Regions from separate parts of the Tepidibacter aestuarii genome, predicted to be linked through region 3. Evidence: riboswitches for the same ligand, from Rfam matches in the RefSeq annotation. Region 3 holds a riboswitch; each other region holds the start of a gene.

Region 1 (2,209 bases), 940 kb from region 3:
AGGGAATATATGAACCCCTTTTGATACACTCTTTATATGCGAATGTATCTCTTTTAATATTTTAATTTTTTCTGTTTTACAATCTTTATCAAGTCTATCTATGAGTTTATTAGGAACATCTATTCCTGGAACATTATTATTTAGATACCTTGCAAACTTTACTGACTTTAAAGGCATGAGTCCATACAATATTGGAATATCTATATGTTCAACTTTTTTTGTGAATTTTTCTAGTTTTTTAATGTCAAATATAGGCTGAGTTTGAAAGAAGTTTACTCCACTTTCTATCTTTTGGTGAAACTTATCTATCTCTTTTTCTAAATCATCGCTACATGGATTTACTACTCCCCCAATAAAAAAATCAGTTTTTTCTTCTAATTTATTACCACTAAAATCAAATCCACTGTTTAACTTAGATACAACTTGAGTAAGACCTATAGAATCAGTGTCAAATACTCCTGTTGCATTTTTGTGATCTCCAACCTCTGGTTTATCTCCTGTTAATGTTAATATATTTTTAACACCTAAGGCATTAGCTCCTAGTAATTCTGATTGGATAGATATAATGTTTCTATCCCTACATGCAAAGTGAAATATAGCTTCAAGATCAAGCTTACTTTGTATTATGTTTCCTAAAGCTATAGGACTCATTCTCATATTCGCCATAGGATTATCTGGTATATTAACTCCGTCTATTAAGTGAGCTAATTTTTGTATCCTATCTACCTCAGATTGTGAACTACCCGATTTTGGTGGTTCTATCTCTATAGTGGTTACAAATTTGTTTTGTTTAATTTTTTCCTTCAATGTCTTCATGTTAATCCTCCCTATCTTATTAAGATCAAAGAGATAAGAGTCCTAATAAACAAAAAAACCTCTTTCAACTGAAAGAGGTTACAATCCATAGAAAACTTATCTTTCAGCTAATTAGCTGCTGGATTTAGCACCGATGCACATTCGTGCCGGTTGCCGAGATTTCACTGGGCCAGATCCCTCAATCTCTCTTGATAAGAGTTTATTTTGTTTTTTTACATACTATATCATCTTGAAATATATGTCAAGTGTTTTTCAGAATATTTTATTCTTTTTAATAATTTATCTATACTTTTTAAGACCTTCTTTAAAAGCATTAATAGTATCTTCATTTTCATCTAATCTATATACCCTTGCCGGATTCATGTTGCTATCCCAGTCGATTCCGTTCCACCATATAGCAACCTTTATGTTTTTGAAATATTTAATATTCCTAAACATTTCGTCCATCCATTTTACTTTATCTCCTCCCACACTATTACATCCAAACTCTGTAATCATAAATGGTTTATTAAAGTTTTTAATATATTCATTATAAAGAGGTATATATATTTCATTAAAATTTCTCCACTTTTCCCCTTCATAATATGTTCCAGCATTATATCCTGTAAGACCTATTATATCTACATACTCGTCTCCAGGATAATAATTCAAGCAGTTATTCCACTTAAAATCCGGAAAAGATACATCATGTGGATTCCATACCCAAAGGACATTGTCTACTTCATTAAACTCAAATATCTTATATACATATTTATATACTTCTTTAAATATGTCTGTATCCTTAGAATAATAGTAACTAGAATATGTACACCAATCTCCATTCATCTCATTATTCAACCTAAACATTATAGGATGGTTAAATTTTTTTATTTTTTTTGCATAATCATTTAGAAAATCATCGTATTTGCCATTTAATATATCATACATAGCAGATGGATTATCTTGTTTATCTAAATACATAGTTTGAAGTGTTAACAATACATATCTATCATCATTGTATGCATTTAATATCTCATCCATAGGGAAAGATTTGCTAGAAAAAGATTGATAGCTAACTAAAAATTTAAAATTATAATCTAGCTTTTTTTCAAGAGAATTTAGAAAATCAAGACTTTTAGGAGCATTCTTTTCAAAAATTCCCCATTTCAATTCTTTGTTTTCTGAAAAATATTTTTCGTAAAACAGCATAGTTTCTTCATTTAAATTTCTATTCTTTAAAGCTTCAAATGTTTTTAAATGACTACTTCCATCTAAAATCTTAAAGCTACTTATAATCTTCATATAATCTCTAGGATGCTCAAATGGTTTTGATGATTTAATAATTATTGTATAAACTTCATTTTCATTCTTTATAAATTCTGCACTTACATAATAGTTTTTATCATTTTTTAAT
Region 2 (2,209 bases), 360 kb from region 3:
TTGAGAATTTGACAATCTAAATTCCACGTCATAGTCCAACAAATCAGTTATATCGAGAATTTTATCTAAATCTCCTACATTCAAATCACCATTTTCAGGGTGCAAATATAAGGAGTAATAACCTTTGTTTCTCTGATTAATTACTCTGAAATCCCTCAGTCCTTCGAAACTTTTATTTGTACCTTCACCTAATTTATTATCTAACTCTACATCCGATTTAAATTCTATATAGAGATCTTTCTCTGACTTCACTTTCTCTACATACACCCTGTACTTTTCTGTAAAGGCCTCATTACCTAAACGGTATTTAATAAACCTGATCCTTGCTTTATTCCTGTTTGTTCTGTCCCCTTCGTCTTCAAACAACCTTTTCATGGCTTCAATATGATACAGTATCTCTTCTTCTGGAATAAATGCTTCTAACTTCAGGGCTATATCTGGAACACCGCCCAGACCGCCACCGCCATACAATTCAAAACCTCTTCTTCCGTCTTGAATTTTAGCTATGAAACCTAGATCGGATATTGTTGCAAAAGCAGTATCCTTTGGTGAGTTTGAGATTGCAATCTTATATTTTCTTGGAAGTTTCGTCATTCCCTCCATTTGCAAGATAAATTCAGTTGCCTTTTTCGCATGTTCGTTAACATCAAACACTTCTCCTACCTCTACTCCTGATAAAGGTGAACAGTTAATATTTCTTATGGCATTCCCCCCAGCGCCTTTGCCAATGAGACCAAGAGGTGTCAGTACTTCAAATATCTCAATTGTATCCTCGATACTCAATCCGTGGAACTGAATATCCTGACGGGTTGTCAGATGGATTTCCCCACCAGAGAACCTCTTTGCTATTTCAACAACCGCTTCTAGTTTTTCCTTAGTGATGATGCCCGAAAATATCCTTGGCCTTACCATGAATGTCCCTTCGCGTTTCTGAGCATATACCCCCATAGGCGATGCATAATGCTTAAACTCTTCAAAAGGTATTTCCCCGCCTATGTAGGCTTTCGCTTTTTCGATGTAATCATATTGAGCATTTATTATGCCTTTCGGTATTCTAACCATTGTTGCCTCCTTATTTTCTATTTATAAAAAAGCACTCCTTATTTTTACCTAAAGAAGTACATGAGTGACTCATCTTTCAGCAAAATTATTAACTGCAGGAATTAGCACGTGACTGGCAGTTCTCCAACTGACAGTTGTTGCTGGACTTCATAGGGCCTATTCCCTCCGTCTCTCTTGATAAGTAATTATTTTCAATTTTTAATGTGCAAATGTTAATCTGACATGCATATGAATTCTCGTATTTTTCAGCCAGTTCAAAAGCTTTGTCAATTGTACCTTTCACCCCCTTTGCGCCAGGAGTCAATACTAGTTCCACCCCTAAAGCAGAAAGTAGATTTCTTCTTTCTACACTCATAGTATCAGTCATTGTAAGGATAAGTTTATACCCCTTGGATGCAGCAACAAAAGCAAGTCCCACACCAGTGTTGCCACTTGTCGGCTCAATTAGCACTGTTCCTTCCTTAATCAAGCCTTTCTCTTCACCATCAATAATCATTGCATAGCCGACTCTATCCTTTACACTTCCAAGTGGGTTGAAGTGTTCCAATTTTGCAATAATTTTACCACCTATATTATTACTATTATTTTTAATTATTACTATATGGATACTCAGGATTAAATAATACGTTGTATACTTACAAACTGTTTACACTCACCTTAATTTTGAATTTTATCATTTTGATATTAATTTATTTTTAATTATATTCTCTTATTATGGCTTTTTCAAGTATTTTTTATCATTTTGATATTTTTTTATATATATAATTTATTATACGTAGTCTCTAAACATACTTCTTTAACAATTATAGGTGACTATACCTATGTCAAAGACCAGATAGTCTATGAATCATCCAATAAAAACGATATCAACCCTATTCCTATAAAAAGAGGTACTAGTAAAAAATCATATCGATATTTTTATCATATTGATATATCATATTGATATATTGCATTTATATAATCATCATAAATTCCATATATTTACTAGAAATTATTTAAGAAGGAATTAATATGAAAACTATAATTAGGGAAATAAATGTTATTAAAGAAAAGGACCCAGCAGCTAAAGGTACAGGAGGATGGGTAGGCAATGATAAAATAGTTGCTATCTGATTAGCTGTGAAAAGAGGAGTAACTATGCATGGCT
Region 3 (2,209 bases):
GAGTTATATTATTTAGATTTAAATAATGATGATAAAAAGGAACTAGTTGTTATATTAAGTGAAGGAAGGGGAACAGGTAGCTGGATTAGAAAAGTTCATATTATAAATTGTGAAGAACTCACAGAGTATAAAGTTAAAAATGCTTTAGAGATAATTAAAGACAACGTTGAGACTAAAATATTATCTAAAAAAGAAGTAGCAATAAAAATAAATGATATTATTTATAGTATAAAAATAGGGACTATTCCTAATGAGTTTTTAGGAACTAACCCTAGTGAAGTTTTAAAAATTTACTATACAGATTATATAGATTATTACTTGATAGATAATAAATTAATAGTGGATGTAGGAGTTGAGACTGAGTCTTTAAAGTACCTAGGATATATTATTATTGATTATTCTTTTAAAGATGGTGAATTTAAGGCTAATAAAATAATATTTGAGGGGAATGATACTGTAACTGTAACAATTCACAAATTAAATAAAACAAAATAGCTATTTTGTTTTATTTTTTTGTCTTTATAGATATAATAAATTTTTATTAGTTTGTATTATTTATAATGTTGACAATATAGAATGAAAATGATAATATTAATTAAGTGAAAATGACTATTAATAACAAGGAGAAATGTTATGAGAAGACTTAAATCAATATGCTTGCTTGCAGTTATTACTTCGTTATTTGCAACAGGCTGTGCATCAAAGGAAGTTAGTGTTATAAATGAAGGAAATACATACAAAAATGGAACTTATATAGGTGAAGGAGAAGGTAATAGTAGTAACATAAAGATCGAACTAACTATAGATAACAATAAAATAGCAGATATAAAAATGCTTTCGCAAAATGAGACTGCTGGATATGCAGATAAAGCATTTGACGGTATAAAGAGTCAAATATTAGAAAATGGTAAAAGTGAGGTTGATAATGTAACTGGTGCTAGTAAGAGCAGTGAAGGTATAAAGGGTGCTATTCAAGATGCACTTCAAAAATCTCAAAAATAATTTCTTGACAAATTTACAATATGATTGTATCATTAGAGAATAAGAAAATTAAATAAATTTTTACTTCTTATCAAGAGAGACGGAGGGAATGGCCCTATGAAGTCTCGGCAACCTTCAAACACGGTTTGAAAAGGTGCCAAGTCCAACAAAGCTTGTAGCTTTGAGAGATGAGAAGATGATGATAGTTTAAGTTTGGCTATTAGAGTCTTCTCGATTTAGGGAAGACTCTTTTTTATATTTAAGTTAAATACATAGTATAAAAAAAGTAATAACTAAATCGCTTTAGAACTATACTACATTAATTTAGTGAAGGAGTGTATACTATGAACAAAAAAACAGGAAATCCTTGGGCATTATTACCTTTGGCAGTATTTTTAATTATTTTTATAGGATCTGGAGTTATAACTAATGATTTTTATAAGATGCCTGTTATTGTAGCTTTTTTAATATCAGCAGCTGTTGCTTTATTTATGAATTCAAAAGAGAGTATATCTACTAAGATAGATGTATTTTGTAAAGGTGCAGGAGAAAGTAATATTATACTTATGGCAATTATATTTATATTAGCTGGAGCATTTGGAAATGTAGCAAAAGAAATGGGAGGAGTAGATGCTACTGTAAATTTAAGCTTATCTATTCTACCTGAAAATCTATTGATAGTTGGATTATTCATTATTGCATGTTTTATATCTTTTTCAATGGGAACATCTGTAGGAACTATAGTAGCACTTGCACCAATTGCTATAGGAGTTGCTGAAAAGATATCAATCCCAACTGGATTAGCGCTTGGGGCAGTAGTTGGTGGTGGAATGTTTGGAGACAATTTATCTATGATTTCGGATACTACTATTGCAGCTATTAGAACTCAAGGTTGTGAAATGAGAGATAAGTTTAAAGTTAACTTTATTATAACTTTACCAGCAGCTATTATAACTGCAATAATTCTAGGAGTTATAACATCTGGAAATCAACTTAGCTTAGATACTGAATATACTTATGAAATAGTAAAGGTATTACCGTATTTATCTGTACTAGTGGCAGCTTTATTTGGAGTAAATGTATTTATAATATTAGGTGGAGGTATTTTATTTGCAGGAGCTGTAGGTCTTTATTATAAATCATTTGGATTATTTGGATTTATACAGGCTATAGCCACTGGAATTTCTGGAATGGAAGATTTAGCTATGATAGCTATAATAGTTGGTGG

The links. Region 3 has a riboswitch for S-adenosylmethionine ahead of M2214_RS14995 (Na+/H+ antiporter NhaC family protein). Riboswitches for the same ligand answer to the same signal wherever they lie in the genome.
Region 1: it holds a riboswitch for S-adenosylmethionine, as region 3 does, so the genes downstream of both, M2214_RS01915 (methylenetetrahydrofolate reductase) here and M2214_RS14995 (Na+/H+ antiporter NhaC family protein) in region 3, are expected to answer to the same signal.
Region 2: it holds a riboswitch for S-adenosylmethionine, as region 3 does, so the genes downstream of both, M2214_RS13395 (nitrite/sulfite reductase) here and M2214_RS14995 (Na+/H+ antiporter NhaC family protein) in region 3, are expected to answer to the same signal.

What each region holds. Positions count from the first base shown of each region.
Region 1 covers NZ_OW235315.1:396,628-398,836, reverse strand. Annotated here, with positions in the region: gene M2214_RS01915 (methylenetetrahydrofolate reductase) at 1-816, opposite strand, end outside; SAM riboswitch class I at 910-1,014, opposite strand; gene M2214_RS01910 (glycoside hydrolase family 26 protein) at 1,096-2,209, opposite strand, start outside.
Region 2 covers NZ_OW235315.1:2,721,729-2,723,937, forward strand. Annotated here, with positions in the region: gene M2214_RS13395 (nitrite/sulfite reductase) at 1-1,062, opposite strand, end outside; SAM riboswitch class I at 1,129-1,246, opposite strand; partial or broken gene M2214_RS18370 (pyridoxal-phosphate dependent enzyme) at 1,304-1,678, opposite strand; gene M2214_RS13405 (lipoyl synthase) at 2,182-2,209, shown strand, end outside.
Region 3 covers NZ_OW235315.1:3,085,529-3,087,737, reverse strand. Annotated here, with positions in the region: gene M2214_RS15005 (hypothetical protein) at 1-495, shown strand, start outside; gene M2214_RS15000 (FMN-binding protein) at 634-1,002, shown strand; SAM riboswitch class I at 1,067-1,176, shown strand; gene M2214_RS14995 (Na+/H+ antiporter NhaC family protein) at 1,326-2,209, shown strand, end outside.